Regions from separate parts of the Halomonas sp. 7T genome, predicted to be linked through region 1. Evidence: predicted binding sites of a transcription regulator. Region 1 holds the regulator's gene; each other region holds the start of a gene.

Region 1 (5,033 bases):
ACGCACTATTTTCTTCAACAAGCTCTTCTGGCGTGTACTCTTCATCACCGCTCATGTCGTCAGAATCAGGCTCATCAACAACGTCTGGACCTTGAGTGCCGTGATCGGTCGTTAGATCTTCAGTGTCGTAGTTGCCTGCATTCGCATTGTCTTGTGAATGATTATCTAATGGCTGCTCATCAGCTGTAATGCCTTGGTTCTGATCAATTGATGAATTTTCAGTAGTGTCGGCGAATGCTAGCGGGCTAGCCATCAAGCCAAAAGATACACCTAAAATACCAGCTTTCTTGAGTAGTTCCATGGACATCATATTCCGTCTCCTCGATCGCTGTTTGATACCGCTAAATTTAAGGAAGAGTGCCATATAGGCTTACCAGTTCCAGCGGTTATCTTCCTTACCAAGATAACTGCATCACCTGTGCCACTTTGCCAAAAAAAATAATAAAATCATAAAATACAAATACTTATTATTTTTTATAATGTCTTTTTGACCGCTCGGAAAGCACGCTTAAAACCGCAAAAGTGACTAAAAATGACACATGCGCAGGGTTTGACCATTCTTAGCAGTCAAACTGACACACTTATACAAAAATTGTTCATCAAGGCGGGGCGACTGTGAAAGCAAATAGACGATGAGGGTAAATAGCGTGGCAAGCACCGTCGAATTAGCGGGCCAAGACCCGAGTGGCAGGAAATACGCAGCGAAACCTCGCGCCCTCACCAGGCCGGGAGACGATGTGCAGCTGGGCGTCATGGCGTAGCAGCACATGCTTAACAATGGCTAGACCCAAGCCAGTGCCGCCAGTCGCCGTGCTGCGCCCTTTATCAACCCGGTAGAAACGTTCGGTCAGCCGAGGGATATGGACAGGGTCAATCCCCTCACCATTATCTTCCACCGCGATGCAGGCGCATCCATTCTCTTGTGTGGTCCAGCTTAGGGTTATTTGACTCCCTGTCGGTGTGTAGCGAACAGCATTAAACGCAAGATTAGAAATAGCGCTGCGAATTTCCTGCTCACTGCCCACTAGCTGCGCCTCTCCCTCAATGCGCACGTCGATATTATGCAGCAGGCTACTTGCAGCATGCCCCCCTTGCTGCTGGCTGGAAAGCGCCACGGCATCCTGACGAATGCTCTCAAGTAACGGCCCAACGGCAAACGGCTGGTGATCTTTTCCACCTTGGTCAATTTCTAACCGTGAGAGCAGCAGCAAATCATTGACCAAGCTCTGCATGCGTTTGGTTTGCGCCTCCATTTGCCCAATTCCACGGCCTAAGCGCGGTGGTAACTGGTCGCTTAAATCACTGTATGTTTCCAAATAGCCGGAAAGTACGGTTAGCGGTGTGCGTAACTCATGGGAGACGTTGGCGACAAAGTCGCGACGCATCTGCTCCAGGCGATGCAGGCGGGTAATGTCTCGCGCCATGACGAGCCGCTCATCGTCGCCATAAAGGGTAATTTGATACTGTAAAATTCGGCGCTCATCAATGGGCGAGGTCAGTGTCAAGGGTTCGCCATACTCATTGGCATTGAAATAGCTGATAAAGCGCGGGTCACGTAGCAAGTTCGTAATATGTTGCCCACGGTCATGGGCGGTTTGTAGACCCAGCATTTCTGCAGCGGCGCTATTCCACCACTCTAAGTCACCGTGGCGGTCCAGCATGACAACGCTGTCACGCATCGCTTCTGAGGATTCTTGAATACGCGCAAGGGTCGCCCGCAGGCGTGCCTGCGTAATACGCTGGCTCTTTTGGTAGCGGTAGAGACGATCAAATAGCTCGCCCCACATACCGCGTGCCGAGGGTGGCTCATCTTGGGGATGCAACGTTAGCCATTGAAACAGCGCCCGCAGCTGGCGAAGGTGATAAAACAAACACACCGCCAGCCCTGTAGCCAGCCCCAGCCCGGGCGCGCCTAACGCCCAGCCTAGCAAAACCCCTAGAGTCGCCAGCCAAGCAATTCGCCACAGTTCTCGCCCCCAGAGTCGCACGCGTTACACCCGTGCGGAGAAGCGATACCCAGTACCTCGCACTGTTTGGATAAGGTTTTGGTGGGCTTCGCCCAGGGCTTTACGCAAACGGCGGATGTGTACATCAACGGTGCGCTCTTCAACGTACACATTGCCACCCCAAACCTGATCAAGCAGCTGGCTGCGGGTATAGGCGCGCTCTTGGTGGGTCATAAAAAACTGCAACAGGCGATACTCGGTGGGACCCATTTCTAGCGCTTCACCATGCGCACTGACTCGGTGACTCACCGGGTCGAGCAGCAGGCCGTTAATTTCAATAGGGTCTTCAACACCCCTGGGGGTCGTGCGTCGCAGTACGGCTTTTAAGCGGGCCACCAGCTCACGCGGTGAAAACGGCTTGGTGATGTAGTCGTCAGCGCCCGCTTCAAGACCTTGAATCTTATTATCCTCTTCCCCCTTGGCAGTGAGCATAATAATCGGGATTTCAGCGGTTGCTTCTTCGCGTTTGAGCCGCCTTGCAAGCTCGATACCGCTGGTGCCGGGCATCATCCAATCCAGTAGCAGCAGATCGGGTTGATGGTCGACCACCATTGCATGGGCATCTTGGGCGTTATCCGCTTCAAGCACGTGATAGTCAGCCATTTCCAGCGCCACTGCGATCATTTCGCGAATCGGCGCCTCATCATCGACAATCAAAACGGTCTTGGCGGTCATTCCTAGGCCTCACGGTGTGCAATGGAACTAGCTCATAGAAAACAGTTCAATGAAATATCTGTGACGATAACACCATGACTTGGTGACAATTTTATGACAAGCACCATATTTAGCCAGTGATTGGCCACCAGCTCAGGGCAATACCGGCAAAAATAAGCAGCCCCGACCAGTAATTATTCAGAAATGCCTGGAAGCAGCCATCACGCTCACGGTGCGCAATTAGCCGCTGCTGATGGGCAAACGTCGCTGCCATCGCGACTAGCCCCAGCCAGAAAAAACCGCCTAACCCTACGCGTAGCCCGACCCAGGCTAACAGCGCCAGCGTGGCGAGTTGTAGCAAGCCAATGATTAATCGATCAGCATCTCCGAACAGCACCGCTGTTGATTTAATACCGATTTTTAAGTCATCGTCGCGGTCAACCATGGCGTACTGGGTATCGTAGGCCACGGTCCACAATACGTTGGCGAAAAACAGCAACCACGCCTCAAGGGGCACGCTCCCCAGCACGGCGCCAAACGCCATGGGTATCGCCCAGGAGAAAGCCGCCCCTAGCACCACTTGGGGAAAGTGGGTGTAGCGCTTCATAAAGGGGTAAATAAACGCCAGTGCTAAGCCGCCAATAGAGAGCAAGACGGTAAACCCGTTGGTAAGCAGCACCAGAATAAACGCAGCCGCTACTAGCCCAACGAACAGCAGCTGCGCTTCGGTTTCGCTGATGCGACCGGTGGCAAGCGGCCGGTGCTTAGTGCGCTTCACATGGCCATCAAAATGGCGATCCGCGTAATCGTTTACCACGCAGCCCGCCGCGCGCATCACGTAAACACCAGCAATAAAGATCAGCAATACATCGCGCCCAGGCACCCCCTCTGCCGCAATCCACAGCGCCCATAGGGTTGGCCACATCAATAGCCAGGTGCCAATCGGCCTATCCAGGCGCATCAGCTGTAAAAAATCCGCCACCCGAGCCCACCCCGTTGGCCGCAACAGAGAACGATCCATGCTTACCTCACGAAAAAAGATGCCGTCTTAGCCTAGCGCGAAGGCAGGCCAAGATCATCCGCCATAGTGGATAAAAAATACTCTTGAACCAGTAGTGAAAGCCCGCTGTGCTGAAAAACCGAGCGCCGCCCCCAAACGCCGGCCACCGTAGGCGCACAGAGGTGATGGGCAAAGCGGGGCCAGTGTTTAGTGGCATACAAAGGGCCGCGCACTAAATCAGGCTGGCGAAACAGCCAACTGCCTAACGAACGCTCGCCAAGCCCCTCTAGGCCTTTCCCCTGCAGTTGGGTGAGCGGTGCCACCGAGCGGGCAACGACCCAAGGTGTATCGTCCACACAGAGCGCGACTTCCCTCAGCCATGCATAGCGGCGTGGTTCAATACCCAAGGCCAGCGCCTCATCCCGCTGGGGCAAACCAATGGTTTGGCGTACTAAACGCACTCGAAACGGCTTGTCGCCTGCCGCCGCCGTGAGACGCGCCGTTAACGAGTCAGTAGACGCCACCCAGTGCTGCCAGGGCGCACTCATCGAAGGGCGCAGCGCATTAACGGGTAGCCAGTGCACAAACGGCTGGGTTTGCCGTAAAACTGGAGCCTTCACCGGATTCTCCAAGGCAGTCAAAAAAGTGGGCGGTAGTGTAACATGGTGCTCTCACAGGCTTTTGTTCCACCGACTTTTGGTGACTGCATGCCCCCATCGTCTCAACAAGGTACCGCTCCCCCCCACGCAGCGCTGGTGATTATTGGCACCGGCATGGCGGGCGTTGGCTTAGCCCGCGCGCTGCGCCGCCAGGGAGATACGCGCACTATCACGCTAGTTAGCGCTGACAGCGGCGATGACTACAGCAAGCCGCTGCTCTCCACCGGCTTTGCTAAGCGCTTAAGCCCCGATAAACTCGCCCAGCGCAACGCGCATGCGCTTGCCGATGAGCTAAACGCCCAGGTAGTTACCCACACCCAGGTCACACAACTGGATGTGGATAACCAAACGATACGGCTGAGTAACGGCCAAGCGCTTGGCTATGACGACGTGGTATTAGCCACAGGCGCGGCTCCACGTACGCCGTTTCGTATACCTAACGCGCTGGCTGAGCGTTGTTTTACCGTCAATGACTTAGATGACTATCGCCGCCTCCACGGGACGCTCACAAAACCTACCCGCGTCGCGATTATTGGCGCTGGCCTCGTAGGCTGTGAATTCGCCAATGACCTCCGCGCGGGCGGGCATCACGTCACTATCATTGCGCCTGAGAGCGCCCCGCTGCCGCGCCTGCTTCCCGAGCCGTTAGGTGTTGCACTGGCCGATGCTTTTCAAGCAGCGGGCATTCACTTAGCGCTGGGGCGCACCTTAGAA
Region 2 (5,033 bases), 370 kb from region 1:
TTAGCGCATGGGGAAAAATCCAAAAACTCATGCCCATCACAATGCCGATCGGCCCATAAATCGAATGGCCTGCCAGCACGTCGCGCAAAAACCCCTGGTTGCCAAACAAATAAACCAAGCTAATGGCGGGCAGCAGTGAAGGTGCCAAAATGGGCAAAATTGCCAACATGCGAAAGAGCCGCTTGCCCGGCATGCAGGTACGGGTAATGCCGTAGGCGCATAAAAAGGCCAGCCCAGCGACGACCACCGTGGTGGTGAACGCCACGCGCAGCGAATTGGCAATTGAGTTCACCAGTGCTGGCGTTTGAAAGTACTGCACAAAGTTGGCTAGCCCAATAAAGTCGCCGCTGCGGTCTTGCAGGCTTTTCAACAACATCGCCAATAGCGGAAACAACAGGCCAATCACTAAAAGCGCCACGCCCGCTAACAGCACGAGCAGGCGTATCAACGCCTCCAGCGAAGGCTTTGAGGCAGAGCCTGAAAACGTACTTGCCCTCATGACGGGTTGCTCCCTGCCGGATATAAACGGGCAGCATCGGCAGGCAAATGGATACCCAGGTTTTGCCCTAGCCGTAACCCCAGTGCGGCGCTATCACGACTGGGAACATCAGCCAGCAACCGTTGCTCTGTACCGTTAAATTGCAGCGACACCCGCTGAAACGCCCCTAAAAACTCAATACCCATCACCTCACCGCTCAGCCCGGTGGTGCTGGCACTAAGCGCGACCGCTTCAGGGCGAATGGCCAGTTGAGCTGCTTGGCCTTGCGTGTAAGCGTGCGGCAGGCAAGGGCAGGAAATAGTGCCTAGCAACGCATGATTATTCGCCTGGGCGGTCACCTCTAGAAAGTTCATGGTGCCAATAAATGACGCCACAAAAGCGCTGGCGGGCTGATGGTAAATCTCGGCAGGCGTGCCCACTTGTTCGATCACCCCGTGGTTCATTACCACGATACGGTCCGCCATGGTGAGTGCTTCTTCTTGATCGTGGGTGACCATAATGGTGGTGACGCCAAGACGCGCCTGTAGCGCTTTGATCTGATAGCGCAAATGGCCGCGCACTCTCGCATCAAGCGCTGAGAGGGGTTCATCCAGCAGTAACAGGCCCGGTTCGGTCGCCAGCGCTCGCGCTAGCGCAACCCGCTGCTGCTGCCCGCCAGAAAGCGCAGCAGGATATTTATGCTCGCTACCGCTAAGATCAACCAGTGCAAGTAACTCCGCCACGCGGGCATCAATTGTCGCCCGATCACTGCGGCGGTTGCGTAGCCCGTAGGCAACGTTATCGAACACCGTTAGATTGGGAAACAGTGCATAAGATTGGAACACAATGCCAAAATCCCGCGCCTGCGGGGGCAGCGTGGAAATATCCTTACCACGCTGAATCAACGTGCCCGCTGTTTGCTGAGCCAGGCCTGCAATAGTGCGCAGTAAGGTCGTTTTTCCGCAGCCAGAAGGCCCTAAAAAGCAGACAAACTCGCCCTCCTGAACCTGTAGCGCAATGTTGTCCAGCGCAGTAAAGCTTCCAAAGCGTTTAGTGACCGATTCGATACGCAGATAGGGCATCGTTGGGGGAACCGCTGTGGGCGAATCGGCGGCCAGCAGCGAGGTCATAATAGATTGCATAACATCTCCAAGCCCCGGCCTAGACCGGGGAACTGATCTCTGCTTACTGTTCTGTCTTACCGTCGTAGCGGCGCTGCCACTCAGCCAGTACGCGCTCGCGATTGATGGCGGCCCACTGGAAGTCAGCATCAATCATGCGATCGGCAATGTCAGCGGGATAGTTTTCAATCGGCTGTGCCACACCGGGATAGGCCACCACGGCGTAGCCTTCGTTATAGAGTTCGTTAGCCTCGCGGGAAACGGCCCAATCCATCAGCGTTTGTGCAGCTTCCTGTTTGGCGGTACCTGCAACGATGGCGGCAGCTTCCATATCCCAGCCAAGCCCCTCTTCTGGGAAGATCACTTCAATTGGTGCGCCTTGAGATTTTAACCGTGCACCCCGGAAGGCAAACGACACACCGACTGCTGCTTCACCGGTGGCCGCTAGGCTGCAAGGAGCAGAGCCAGAGTGGGTGTAACGGGAAATGTTGTTATGCAGACGATCCATATAGTCCCAGCCCTGCTCTTCGCCCCACAGCTGCATCCAACTGGCTACATCCAGATAGCCGGTACCGGAGGAATTAGGGTTAGGCATGATTACATGCCCCTCAAACTCAGGCTGGGTCAGGTCTTCCCAGGAGGTCGGCATGGGTACACCCTGTCGCTCGCCTTCAATGGTGTTGTAGCAAATGGCGGCTACCCAGGCATCCATGCCCACCCACGCGGGGTCTTCACCGTTACGGTAAGCAGCATCAACGAATTTTGGATCGAGATTCTCTACGCCAGTGGGGGCGTAGCGTTCCAGCATGCCCTCTTCTTCAAGCACCAGCAGACTAGTGGCTGCTAAGCCCCAGATAACGTCTGCCCGGGGGTTGTCTTTTTCCGCCAGCAGGCGCGCAGTAATCACGCCCGTCGAGTCGCGCACCCAGTTAATGGTGATATCGGGGTGGGCAGCATTGAAGCGTTCGGCATATTTTTGCAGGTCATCTGATTCAACGGCGGTGTACACCGTTAGCTCAGTGGCGCTCGCCATAGAGGTGAAGGCAACGGCCGCCGTTGCAAGCAAAGCTGTGGCTATTTGAGTGGGTTGAAACAACCGGTGAAGTGTCGACATGGTAGGCTCCTAGCGTTTTGGTATAGACCAGGAGTTTGCCGTGGTTAAATGACAGTGCGATGACGCTTGCTTGACCGTTTTTTTAAGTTGTGATGTACGCTTGAATGGACGGTATTAGGCAGCCGCTATGCTCGCCTTAAGGTTACTGCTGCCCAGCCAGATCAACGCTGATGCAAAGGGAATCATGCAGCCAGTGCTCTTCATCAAACTCAATGGGCCGCTGCTGATCGTCGAAAATAGCGCGGCAAATATTGAGCCCTGCAGCGCCTGGGGCAACGAGTAACTCTTCGGCATCGAGTGGCGAAAGTGCCTCAGACACCATGCGGATCGAGCGATTGGCTAAGTGGTGCCCCCAGCGTTCTCTTAATAGCCCCCACAGTGATTGTCCGCTGTAGATGTCGAGCAACTCTGGCGCTCGCTCTGGCACTACCCAAAGCGACTCCACCAGTACAGCGCGATCATCCACGTAACGGCGACGGCGAATATGATGGAACGGCTGGTCATCGGGCAGCTCCAGGGCACGGGCCGCCGCTAAATGTGGGCAGGTTTCAAGCTTTAGAACCGCAGTGCGTGGCTGGCGCCCCTGAGCACGCACATAATCGTTAAAGCCTGCGTCCCGGGTAGGGTCATACACTAGCCGAGCCGGTGAAATAAACCAGCCTCGCCGATTACTGCGGTGAATAAGCCCCTCCCCTTCAAGCTGCGCCAAGGCTTGGCGCAACGTCACGCGGGTCGTCGAAAAACGCTCTGCCAACGCTCGTTCGGCGGGCAGTTTACCTTCCCACTGAGTCGCGTGCTGAGTAATTAAATAGCGAAGCTGTTCTGTTAACTGTAAATAGTAAGCATCAGGCATGCGCCGATTTTCCAGATAGATCATTGGCCGATGAAGCGTCGGTCGACGATGCCACTCGCCAGTCTAATCGCCGCCACCCTTCGACACTAGCGACCTCCGCCAGCACGGGGTCAGGATTCACCGCTACCGGGCAATCAACATATTGCAGCAGCGGGATATCGTTACGGGAATCCGAGTAGAAGGTCGTGTGGCTAGGGGTGATGTTTTGCTCGGTTAGCCACTGCTGGAAGCGCACGACTTTGCCGCTTCGATAAGAGAGCACGCCTCTACTCTGGCCGGTATAGCTTGCCCGACTCCCTGCGTGTTCGACACTGAGCTCTACTGCCAACACATGCTCAATCCCTAACATTGTCGCAATCGGCGCCACCAAGTGATGCGATGACGCCGAAATGAGCACCAAGGTGTCGCCTGACTGACGATGCGCGTCCAGGCAGCGCCAAGCGTGATCAAAAATACGCGGCTGTAGATGAGTGTCGACAAAGCGCTCTACTTCTTGCTGCACATCGTTGACGCGACGCCCCCGCAGCGGTGCCAGGGTCATCGCTAGGTATTCTTCAAGCTTTAACTTACCGGCGTGATACGCCTGTTGCATCTGCTCGGCACGCGCCATAAAGGTCTCAGCGTCACGGATCCAGCCCTGCTCGATCATCCATAAATTCCAGCGGTCGCTGCAGTCTCCATCCAGGAGAGTGTCATCAAGGTCAAACAGAGCGAGGCGCATGGGGCACTCCTTTTTTCGCGGGTTCGGCGGCGCGTAGGGTATGCCAACGATGATGACAGGACGATGACGTTAATACTGAAAATGAAGGTTACCGTTTCTGATTGCTGTTCAAGAGGCTGACGACGTTAACCACGTCGCAGCAAACTCTGTTGCTGGAAGTGGGCGGCCAAACCAGTAACCTTGGGCTTGGTTACAGCCCATTTGTGCTAATAACTCGGCTTGGGCGACGCTTTCAACCCCCTCGGCCAAGGTTTTCATTCCTAGGGCGTCGGCCATGGCAATAATGGTTTGTACAATAGTACGGTCGTGATGGTTATCAAGCATGTCACGAACGAAGGAGATGTCGATTTTTAGCGCATCGGCAGCAAACCGGCGTAAGTAGGCAAGCGATGAGTAGCCGGTACCAAAATCATCAATAAACAGCGCATAGCCGGCTTGCTTCATCGCTTGCGTAATAATGACGGCCTGATCCGGGTCACGCATAAAATCGCTTTCCGTCAGCTCAAGGGCGATGGCACTTGGCACCACGCTAGCGGTTAACGCCCCCACACGTGTCGTCAATTGGGGGTCGGCAAACTGCTGAGCGGAGATATTGATCGATAACCTCCCAGGTAGTGGCGTATCGCTCGCCTGCCATTGAGATAGCTGGCGGGCGGCCTCTTCCAGCACCCAGTCACCCAGCATGCGTATTAACCCGCGCTCCTCAGCCAGAGGAATAAACTCGCCTGGGCTTACCCACCCCCACT
Region 3 (5,033 bases), 400 kb from region 1:
CGAACAATCTTATGGGGCGCTCGATAAAGCTCTTCGTACTCATATCCGCTAACGTCAATAAAGGATTGATTAGCGTAAAGAATATGCCCCTTTATGTCCGTTTTTGAAATTAAGACTGCATCCTCATCGAGAGGGTACTCCCGCTGGCTAACCAGCTCGTTATCGCGCATAGAACCATTCCTTAGGGCTATTCCTTAGAGCTATCTCTAAGTGACACGAGTTTCCAGGGGAGGGAGCTTTTGTATAATTTTTTAAAAATTTAAACCGTTAGTTTGCATATAGCAAGAATACAACGCATTAAATAACACGTTGTTGCTAAGGCTTGCGTTAACTAACGCTTAAATCATCGATTAGGGATGGCAGTTTCACGTCGTGATGCGCGTTTGAGCGCTAAACGGGGTGTTGCGCAGAGGGTTGTCACATTGATGTCACAAAAATAACGCACGCTTGCCGCCCAAATACCTTCCTTATGGCGCGTTACACATCATAGGGATAGTCGACGTTTGATAGGGCAGCAAGTATATGACCGCACAAGAAGCGCAGTGGCTAAATCACATTATTGCGGCAGAAGAGCTGCACGTGCTGTTCCAACCGATTGTAGACGCCACCCAGCAGGCCATATATGGCTATGAAGCGCTGATTCGCGGGCCAAAAACGTCCCCGCTTCACTCGCCGCTGCGGTTATTTGAGGTGGCCACCCAGGCGGGGCTGCTGGTCGAACTGGATCTGCTCTGTCGGCGGCTCGCCATTCGCCGATTTGCCGAGCTTGAGCTGCCGGGGCTGCTGTTTCTCAACGTGATGCCGCTGACCATCGTGGAGCGCGACTTCCGCGAGGGGCTGACGATGCGCTTTATTCAAGAGAGCGGCCTGCCCCCTGAGCGTGTGGTCATTGAGTTGACCGAGCATGTGCCAATTCACGACTACGAACTGATGCGCCAAGCGGTAGACCACTACCGCGATATGGGGTTTCAGGTGGCGCTGGATGACTTGGGTGCCGGGCATTCGAGCCTGCGCCACTGGTCGGAGCTACGGCCCGATTTCGTTAAACTCGACCGCCACTTTATTTCGGGGATCGATAAAGAGCCTGCCAAGCGGGAGTTTTTGCGCTCCATTTTAGATGTCGCACGTAGCCTAGATTGTCAGCTGATTGCAGAAGGGGTGGAGACAGCCGCCGAGCATCTCTGCCTGTGGGAGCTAGATCGTGGGCTGGCACTGTTGCAGGGGTTCTACTTTGCCCGGCCAAGCCTTCAGCCGCCCATGCAGCTCAATACGCTACTGCCTGCGACTACTCAGCTCAAAAGCCCGGCGGGGCGCACCGCGCACTCTATTTTGCGCCCGATTGAGAGTGTGTCGGCTACCTGCTCGGTACCGGCGCTGGCTGAGCGTTTTCGCGAAGACCCCCGCCTGCGCTGCGTGGCGGTGATTGAAAAGGGCGTGCCCGTGGCGGTGGTGCGTCGCAACGCTTTTCTAACGCTGTTCACCAACCAGTACAGCCACGCGCTGTACGCGAAGCGCTGCGTGTTGGAGATTGCCGACCCCAAAATGATCGTGGCGGAGGCGGAGCTCTCCTTGGAGGCACTGAGCCAGCAGCTCACCGACAGCCGCGATATCGAACAGGAAGATTTCGTCATCGTCGACAGCGACGGTCACTACCTTGGCATGGGCAATATCGTCGACCTGCTGCGGGAAATTACCGCGATTCAAGTGCGCCAAGCGCGCCATGCCAACCCGCTCACCGGGCTGCCCGGCAACATACTGATCAACGAAACCCTGGCCTCCTATTTGGCTCAAGGCCGCGGATTTGCGGCGGCCTACGTGGACTTGGACAACTTCAAAGCGTTTAACGATGCCTATGGCTACGCCCGTGGCGACCACGTGATCATTTCGCTATCGCGCCTGCTGCAGGCCCAGGTGGAGAGCGCGGGGGGCTTTATCGGCCATATCGGCGGCGACGATTTTATGATGCTGCTGCCGCTGGAGCACTGGGAAAGCGTGTGCCAGCAGATTCTCCACTCGTTTGCAGTGATGGCGCCTGGTTTTTACGAAGAGCATGACCGCCTGCTGGGAGGAATTTCCATTGAGAGCCGCCAGGGAGGTGTGACGTTCTTCCCCTTTGTGAGCGTCTCGATTGCGGTCAAACCGATTACTGACCCCGCCCCCTGCAAGGCGCTGGATATCGCCGCACAGCTGTCAGAGCTCAAGCATCAAGCCAAGAAAATCACGGGCAATAGCCTATTTGTAGAGCGTCGCGGCTGCTGCGTGGGGGAGTGTCATTAACGCGTCACTTATTCGTCACCTAGCCGTCATAAGAGTGTCCCGCCGCTGTCATATCTTGGCATCATGATGACGCCTAACGTTTCACAACCCGTTTAGGTGATCCATGCACTCTCTCATACACACCCGCCCTTTCTCTCGTACGCTGCTGAGCACCGCCGTGGCAGGCACGTTTGCGCTGGCAGCGGTGACGGCCTCTGCTGATCTCTCCTCGCGCTATACGGATAACGACGGTGACATGATCGCCGACATACCCAGCGACGAGTCGCAGTGGGCCGACCCGGATACGCTGGTATTTGCTTACACGCCGGTAGAAGACCCCGCGGTTTATGCCGACGTTTGGGCCGATTTCCTGGATCACCTGAGCGATGCGACCGGTAAAAACGTCCAGTTCTTCCCGGTGCAGTCTAACGCTGCCCAGCAGGAAGCCCTGCGCGCGGGCCGTCTGCATGTGGCGGGCTTCAATACCGGCGGTGTGCCGGTGGCGGTCAATTGCGGTGGCTTCCGTCCCTTCGCCATGATGGCTGCTGAAGACGGTAGCTTCGGTTACGAGATGGAAATCATCACCTACCCCGATAGTGGCATTGAGTCGGTAGAAGACTTAGCCGGTCGTCAGCTGGCGTTTACCTCGGAAACGTCCAACTCGGGCTTCCGCGCCCCCTCCGCGCTGCTGCGCTCTGAGTACGGCCTGGAAGCGGGCGAAGACTTTGAGACGGCCTTCTCTGGCTCCCATGACAACTCCATCCTGGGCGTGGTGAACAAAGACTACGACGCGGCCGCCATTGCAAACTCTGTGGCCAAGCGCATGCTGTCACGCGATGTGGTGAGCGAAGGCGATTACAACGTCATCTACACCTCGGAAACCTTCCCCACCACGGCCTACGGCTTGGCGCACAACCTGAACCCAGAGCTTGCCCAGCAGATTCAGGATGCGTTCTTCAGCTACGACTGGGAAGGCACTGCGCTGGAAGCCGAGTTCGCTAACTCCGGCGAAGCGCAGTTTATTCCGATCACCTATCAGGAAAACTGGTCGGTCATTCGTACTATCGCCGATGCCAACGGTGTGACGTACGACTGCGATTAATCGATCGGTCATCCCGTTAGTTTTCTCGGCCAGGAGGGCGACCTTCTGGCCGAGCCGCTATGTAGCTCAATACATAAGTCCTTATTCATATAAGCACTTGAGTATCAGACACTGAGGCACTTCCCATGTTGACACTCACCGGCGTTGGAAAACGTTACCCCACCGGCGACCGTGCGCTGACCGATATCCAACTCTCGCTGCCGAAAGGGCAGGTTATGGCGCTGATTGGCCCATCTGGCGCAGGGAAGAGCACCCTGATTCGCTGCGTGAACCGCTTGGTCGAACCCACCCAAGGCAGCATTCGTCTGGAAGAGGTAGAGCTGACCAAGCTCTCCGGCAGCCGTCTGCGCCATGCGCGCCGCTCCATGGGGATGATTTTCCAGGAGTACGCGCTGGTAGATCGCCTGAGCGTGATGGAGAACGTGCTCTCTGGCCAGCTGGGCTATGTAGGGTTCTGGCGCAGCTTCTTGCGCTGCTACCCCCAGGAAGCCGTGGCAGAAGCGTTTCGCCTGTTGGAGCGTGTTGGCCTGCCTCACGCCATTGATAAGCGCGCCGATGCGCTCTCCGGTGGCCAGCGCCAGCGGGTAGGCATTGCCCGTGCGCTGCTGCAAAGCCCCAAACTGCTGTTGGTGGATGAACCCACCGCGAGCCTGGACCCGAAAACATCCCGCCAAATTATGCGTTTGATTCGCGAGCTGTGCGCCGAACGCGAGCTGGCCGCCATTATCAATATTCACGATGTGGCGCTGGCCCAGCAGTTTGCGGATCGCATTGTGGGCCTGCGCGCCGGGAAAATTGTATTCGACGGCAAGCCCAGTGAACTCACCAGCGATATTCTCACCACTATTTACGGTGAGGAAGATTGGGACACCACGCCCGAACCCGCCGATGAGGAAGAAGATGGCGAGCAAGTGAAGCACTCCGCTGAGCCGTTGCGTGCGTCCCACTCTCATCCCTCGCCGCGCCAAAGCCTGCTGGCGAGTGGAGGCGCACAATGAGTATGGCGAACTCTTCAGCGCGACAACAGCGTGCCCGTCAAGGCCAGTGGCGGCGGCTGCCGCTGATTGAAAGCCCTCGGCTGCGTTGGGCGCTGGTGTTGGGTGGCGTGGTTTACCTGGTGTTGGCGCTGGCATCGGTGGAAGTGAACTGGGCGCGCGTCGCGGAAGGCTCGGGGCGGGCGCTGAACTTTCTCGGCGCGTTTTTGCAGCCGGATTTTTTCAGCCGTCAAAACGATATTCTGGCGGGCTTGATGGAAAGTCTGACCATGACGCTGACGTCCACAGTGATCGGCGTGTTGTTGGCCATTCCCGTGGGCTTAGGGGCTGCCAAAAACATTGCGCCGTTGCCAATCTATGCCGTCTGCCGGGCCATCATTGCCGTCTCGCGTACCTTTCAAGAGATCATTATCGCCATTCTGTTTGTGGTGATGTTCGGTTTTGGCCCTTTTGCGGGCATGCTCACATTGGCCTTTGCCACCATCGGCTTTATGGCCAAACTGCTGGCGGAAGATATTGAAGACCTCGATTGGAAGCAGGTAGAAGCCGTGCGCGCCACCGGCGCGAGCTGGTGGCAAACCATGAATCATGCCGTACAGCCGCAGGTAATGCCGCGCTTGATTGGGCTTTCCATGTATCGGCTGGATATCAACTTCCGCGAGTCATCGGTGATTGGCATT
Region 4 (5,033 bases), 1.2 Mb from region 1:
AGCTCGGGGAACCGCAGGGTGGTCGCTTGGCGCATGGGCTAAGCGGCCCTCTCCTGGCTGATCCTTCACAACACTGTCGGTCATACATCTACTCCTAAGAGACTACTTTTAATGGCTAAAATAGTAACACTTTCCAGCAAAGCTGCGACATAAAGTTATACTATTAACATTATTTGTATAACTGTAGGCAAACCTATGTCCAAGCCGTTACTCCTGGTACTGGGCGATCAGCTCTCGCTGTCGCTCACTACGCTGAAAGAGGCGCCCTCTAACGCCGTCATCGCCATCTGCGAAGTCACCGATGAAGCGCGCTATGTCCCCCATCATATACACAAAATTGGCCTCTTTATGGCCTCCATGCGTCACTTTGCCCACACTCTGAGCGAGAAAGGCTTTAACGTTCATTACAGCCGAATTGATGATGCCGACAATACTCAGTCGCTTGTCAGCGAAGCCGAACGAATTGCCCAGTATCATGGCTGCGATGAAATAAGGGTCGCCCGCCCCGGCGAGTGGCGACTCTGGAACGATATGCAGCAGCGAGAGAGCGCTGCCTTACCATGGAAGCTGCTGGAAGATGATCGCTACTTCACTACGCCAGAGGAGTTTGCTCGCTGGGCAGAAGGCCGCAAGCAGCTGCGCTTGGAGTACTTTTACCGTGAGCAGCGCAAACGCACTGGCCTGTTGATGGAAGGTGATGCGCCAACAGGCGGCAAGTGGAATTTTGACCACGATAATCGTGAACCGATGAGCGCAACGCTTAGCTTTCCAGCGCTACCTCAACACCGCCAGGATGAGATAACCCAGCAAGCGCTCGACGATGCCAAACGCTATTTTAATGACCATATAGGAACGCTGGAAACGTTTAACTTACCTGTGACCCGCCGCCAAGCGCTGGTCGATTTACACCACTTTATCGACCATGGGCTAGCGGATTTTGGCCGTTACCAGGATGCCATTAGCGATGCCGAACCCTTTTTGTATCACTCTCGGCTATCAGCGGCACTTAATATTGGGTTACTTACACCTCACGAAGTATGTGAAGCAGCCGAACAGCAATACTATAAAGGCAAAGCGCCCATTAATGCGGTAGAAGGGTTTATCCGCCAAATACTGGGTTGGCGAGAGTATGTCCGTGGGCTTTACTGGACAAAAATGCCCGCTTACAAGCAGCAAAACGGTTTAGGCGCAAAACGTGATCTTCCTGCTTTTTATTGGGATGCCAATACCGATATGCGCTGCCTACAACGCGCCATTCAAATGACCATCGACAACAGCTATGCCCACCATATTCAGCGTTTAATGGTAACCGGTAATTTTGCGCTGCTGTGTGGCGTAAAGCCGGAAGCGCTCTGCGACTGGTACTTGGCTGTTTATGCCGATGCGTGCGAATGGGTAGAGCTACCCAATACACTAGGCATGGTGCTTCACGCGGACGGCGGGCTAATGGGGTCTAAGCCCTACTGCGCATCAGGTAAATATATCGACAAAATGTCCGACCATTGCCAACACTGCCGCTACTCCCCCAAAGAGGTGACCGGCCCGAGGGCCTGCCCGTTTAACAGTTTGTACTGGCACTTTTTGGAAACCAATGCTGAGCAGCTGAACCGTAATCCGCGTATGAAGCTTATTTATGGGTCGCTTTCACGGATGAAAGAGGAAAAGCGAGCGGCAATTCGCCAGCAAGCGGAGCAGTTTCTCACTCAGTTACCCACCCAAACAGGCTATGGCCAAGCTGCCCACACCCAAGGTTACGCAACACAGGAGAATCGCTCATGAACCGCTTCGCTACACTAGAGGCACGCGCTCCAGTTACGCTCTATCATGATGGCCACTGCCCTTTTTGTCGGGTTGAAGTCGCTTGGCTTGCTAAACATCGCCATCAAGAGCGCGTAAAGCTTGTTGATATTCAAAGCAGTGAGTTTAATGCTGAAGAGACAGGACGCAGCTTTGAGGCCATGATGGGGCAACTGCATTTACAGGATAGTCAGGGACGATGGTTTATCGGTATGGATGCCAGCCGGGCCCTTTATGCTGTTTTAGGTTACCGGCGGCTGGTAAGGCTCTCTTGCTTACCGGGCCTGCAAAGCATCATGGATGCAGGCTATCGTTTTTTTGCCCGGCGCCGTATCCGGCTGGGGCAGTGGTGGGAAAAGCGTCAGGCGAAATTATCTTCTCGTGATTAAGTTTTAGTGATGACGTTTTTGAAATCACGCTTTTAAAATCAAAACACCAGCGGCATACGCGAGGTTAGCGGCGCACTGTAATGAGCGTCGCGCCCAATGACTTCATCCTGGGGCACATGCTGCACCAGGTAAGCACGATGAATACCGGTTCGCTTTAGCTCCAAATAGACATCGTCTAGTGCGCGAAACAGCATGGGTTTTCCCCGCTGTGTCAGCATGTGGCGCTCGCCTTCAACATCTTCAAGCTCTACTTGATAGAAGCGGCTGCCAGAGTGGGTGATAACACGGATTTCAAAGTTATCGTGGTTGGCGACGAACTGCTTAAGTTCTTTCAGTTCCATGGTTCCCTCCTGTTATTTGTCATTGTCATGGGCACAGCATCCCGCAAACCCATGACAGTAATATTACCTTGGCACTAACTGCCTAAGACGACAACATAACAAAAGAGTTCCTGACCAAAACGTCAACTTATGCGTGCAATTATTGATATTCAGAGGGGTCGATCGCCTTACCCAGCGAGTTACGGTCAATCCAGTTACCGCCTTTGGTTTCCTTATACCGGAAGACGACCTTGTCCCCTACCGCCACTGGCAACTCACTATCTTCCGTCTGATAACTGTATTTCTCGCCTTCGACCACCAGGAAGTAGCGGTAAAGATCCGGCATCCCCAGCCACTCTTTAAATGGCCCTTCGCGCTCTAGCGACTGCAGCTCCCCACGGCCTTCAAGCTTAGGAAGACGCTTTCGGTTACCACGTCTAAAACCACCTGCCATTTTCTACTCCTGTCTATCTGCTTCGAAAGGGGTGGGCATTATACGACCTACCCTGCTGCAAACAAGTGAATTACCCAGGCACATAAAAACAACGCACCTTAATCACCAAATGCTTCGCCATAACTATCGGGCGCTAAATCTTCAAACCGGGTGTATTTACCAATAAACGCCATATGCACCGTCCCAATCGGCCCGTTACGCTGCTTACCAATAATCAACTCGGCGATACCCTGGTTATCGGGGTTATCCGGGTTATACACTTCATCCCGGTAAACGAAGGCGATCACGTCCGCATCCTGCTCAATCGCTCCCGAGTTATGGCTAACAACGCCATCCGCTAACCAACAGGCATCTCCTGGAACGGTTAAATCAAAGACTTCTTCTTCACCGCAAGGGCGTATATCGACGACCTGATCCCAAAAGAGATCGCTGGAGGCTATCTGTGATAAAGCCTCATCGCCTAGTGCATCCGCGTAGCTGTTCAGGGTGGCGCGCGAAGGTGCAAAGCTAAAGTGGGACGAGCCGCCATAAGCAGTACCACGCATTGCAGCCATTTGCCGCTGGCTTATCCCTTTGGCCACCATTACCTGCTTAACATAATCGAACACCTCTTGAGGCAAGGTATCGATATTCGTATTAGCCTCGACGACCGCCACTTTAAGCGACTCTAGCGCTGCCTCCTGATGCCCAAACGCACCAATTCGCTGTGCAAAGCGCTGCTGTTGATCACTTCCAGATACATCTGCGGTATACCATCCTCCCCCTTCTCCCGATATTACATGACGAATTCGGGTCACAATTCCGAAACGCAGCAGCAGTGCGCTGACATCATCGATAAGACGTCGGCTAACCGTAGAGAAGTAGAGCCGTGTACGACCATTTTTATCTGTTGTAATACTACCGTCAGTGGCCCACAGGTGACGTATAAACAGAGCAAGTTGCTGATTGGAAAGCTTAAAGATATCACTCGGAATATATTTTTCAGCAGAACGTTGCCCAAAAATACCTAGTGACTTCAACCAGCGTCCCACCGCTTGCGCATGCCAGCGATTACCATTGCCAGCGATAACGAGTTGATGCCAGTTCCCGCGTCCCGCATGACGAGTCGCTTTCGAACCAAACTGCTCGGCAGAGCGCTTCACGACATCGCTATTCGCTTCGCTAGCGGTGGTATAGCGTAGTGGCTGGCCTTTGACATAGCTGCCGTCACCTAACAAATGGGCCAACAGGATAAGTGCATGCTCCTCCCACACTATCGGGCACTCAGGCTCGGATAACTGCCTGGCTAATGCAATACGATCACCTATCTTAAGGTCGGCGACCATTTTCCAATCCCACAGCGCTTTTAAGCGGTGCTTACCTGTCGCGCGTATGCGCCGCCCACTGGCAAGAGAAACCTCAAAGACCGGCTTAGTACCCACTGACCACACTAAATCCGTCGCAGAGCAGTGCAGCTTTCCATCCTCTCCTAGCGACACAACGTTCGGGGTTTGCCCTACCAGCTCCCGAATAGGCAGCCGTTCCCCATTGGCTAGCATCACTAATGTGTCTCCCGTGACACACTCCCTCAAATCCGACATCACCGGCCGCTTATTGGGACGCTGCTCTAACGAGCGGTTAAGCTGCGAAAGCGCCACAACCGGGCACTGAAACTCTTTTGCCAAGCCTTTCAGCGAACGGGAAATTTCAGAAATCTCACCAGTGCGGTTTTCAGAGAAACCTGGGATCTGCATCAACTGCAGATAGTCGATCATGATCAGCGCCATATTGCCGTGCTCACGCACCACGCGGCGCAGGCGTGAGCGCATCTCATTCGGTGAGAGCGCGGCGGTATCGTCAATAAACAGCTGCTTATCTTTAAGCAAATTCACAGCGGAGGTTAGGCGCGGCCAATCTTCATCTTCCAGCTGCCCTGAGCGAACACGCGTTTGGTCGATCCGGCCTAGCGATGACAGCATGCGCAGCATCAGTGATTCAGCGGGCATCTCCATGGAGAACACCATGACCGGCTTATCGCTGGAAATGACCGCATGCTCTACAAGATTCATGGCAAACGTCGTTTTGCCCATGGAG

What was found. Region 1 encodes PhoB, which activates phosphate uptake and scavenging genes when phosphate is short. Its sites were predicted from a motif close to TGTCATANNNNTGTCANA; they were not measured.
Region 2: the regulator PhoB is predicted to act here: its motif matches at 2,761-2,778, upstream of LOS15_RS16205 (putative 2-aminoethylphosphonate ABC transporter substrate-binding protein).
Region 3: the regulator PhoB is predicted to act here: its motif matches at 2,313-2,330, upstream of phnD (phosphate/phosphite/phosphonate ABC transporter substrate-binding protein).
Region 4: the regulator PhoB is predicted to act here: its motif matches at 2,578-2,595, upstream of LOS15_RS02925 (DUF6482 family protein).

What each region holds. Positions count from the first base shown of each region.
Region 1 covers NZ_CP087112.1:3,102,066-3,107,098, reverse strand. The annotation lists gene LOS15_RS14560 (hypothetical protein) at 1-310, opposite strand, end outside; gene phoR (phosphate regulon sensor histidine kinase PhoR) at 666-1,988, opposite strand; gene phoB (phosphate regulon transcriptional regulator PhoB) at 1,992-2,681, opposite strand; gene ubiA (4-hydroxybenzoate octaprenyltransferase) at 2,791-3,681, opposite strand; gene LOS15_RS14540 (chorismate--pyruvate lyase family protein) at 3,714-4,280, opposite strand; gene LOS15_RS14535 (NAD(P)/FAD-dependent oxidoreductase) at 4,368-5,033, shown strand, end outside.
Region 2 covers NZ_CP087112.1:3,467,138-3,472,170, reverse strand. The annotation lists gene LOS15_RS16215 (putative 2-aminoethylphosphonate ABC transporter permease subunit) at 1-499, opposite strand, end outside; gene LOS15_RS16210 (putative 2-aminoethylphosphonate ABC transporter ATP-binding protein) at 496-1,620, opposite strand; gene LOS15_RS16205 (putative 2-aminoethylphosphonate ABC transporter substrate-binding protein) at 1,664-2,713, opposite strand; gene LOS15_RS16200 (GntR family transcriptional regulator) at 2,856-3,566, opposite strand; gene LOS15_RS16195 (HAD family hydrolase) at 3,559-4,287, opposite strand; gene LOS15_RS16190 (EAL domain-containing protein) at 4,396-5,033, opposite strand, start outside.
Region 3 covers NZ_CP087112.1:2,701,965-2,706,997, reverse strand. The annotation lists gene LOS15_RS12630 (methyl-accepting chemotaxis protein) at 1-170, opposite strand, end outside; gene LOS15_RS12625 (bifunctional diguanylate cyclase/phosphodiesterase) at 523-2,277, shown strand; gene phnD (phosphate/phosphite/phosphonate ABC transporter substrate-binding protein) at 2,381-3,358, shown strand; gene phnC (phosphonate ABC transporter ATP-binding protein) at 3,484-4,356, shown strand; gene phnE (phosphonate ABC transporter, permease protein PhnE) at 4,353-5,033, shown strand, end outside.
Region 4 covers NZ_CP087112.1:626,617-631,649, reverse strand. The annotation lists gene hemH (ferrochelatase) at 1-84, opposite strand, end outside; gene LOS15_RS02935 (cryptochrome/photolyase family protein) at 196-1,779, shown strand; gene LOS15_RS02930 (thiol-disulfide oxidoreductase DCC family protein) at 1,776-2,186, shown strand; gene LOS15_RS02925 (DUF6482 family protein) at 2,225-2,527, opposite strand; gene LOS15_RS02920 (hypothetical protein) at 2,667-2,960, opposite strand; gene LOS15_RS02915 (replicative DNA helicase) at 3,059-5,033, opposite strand, start outside.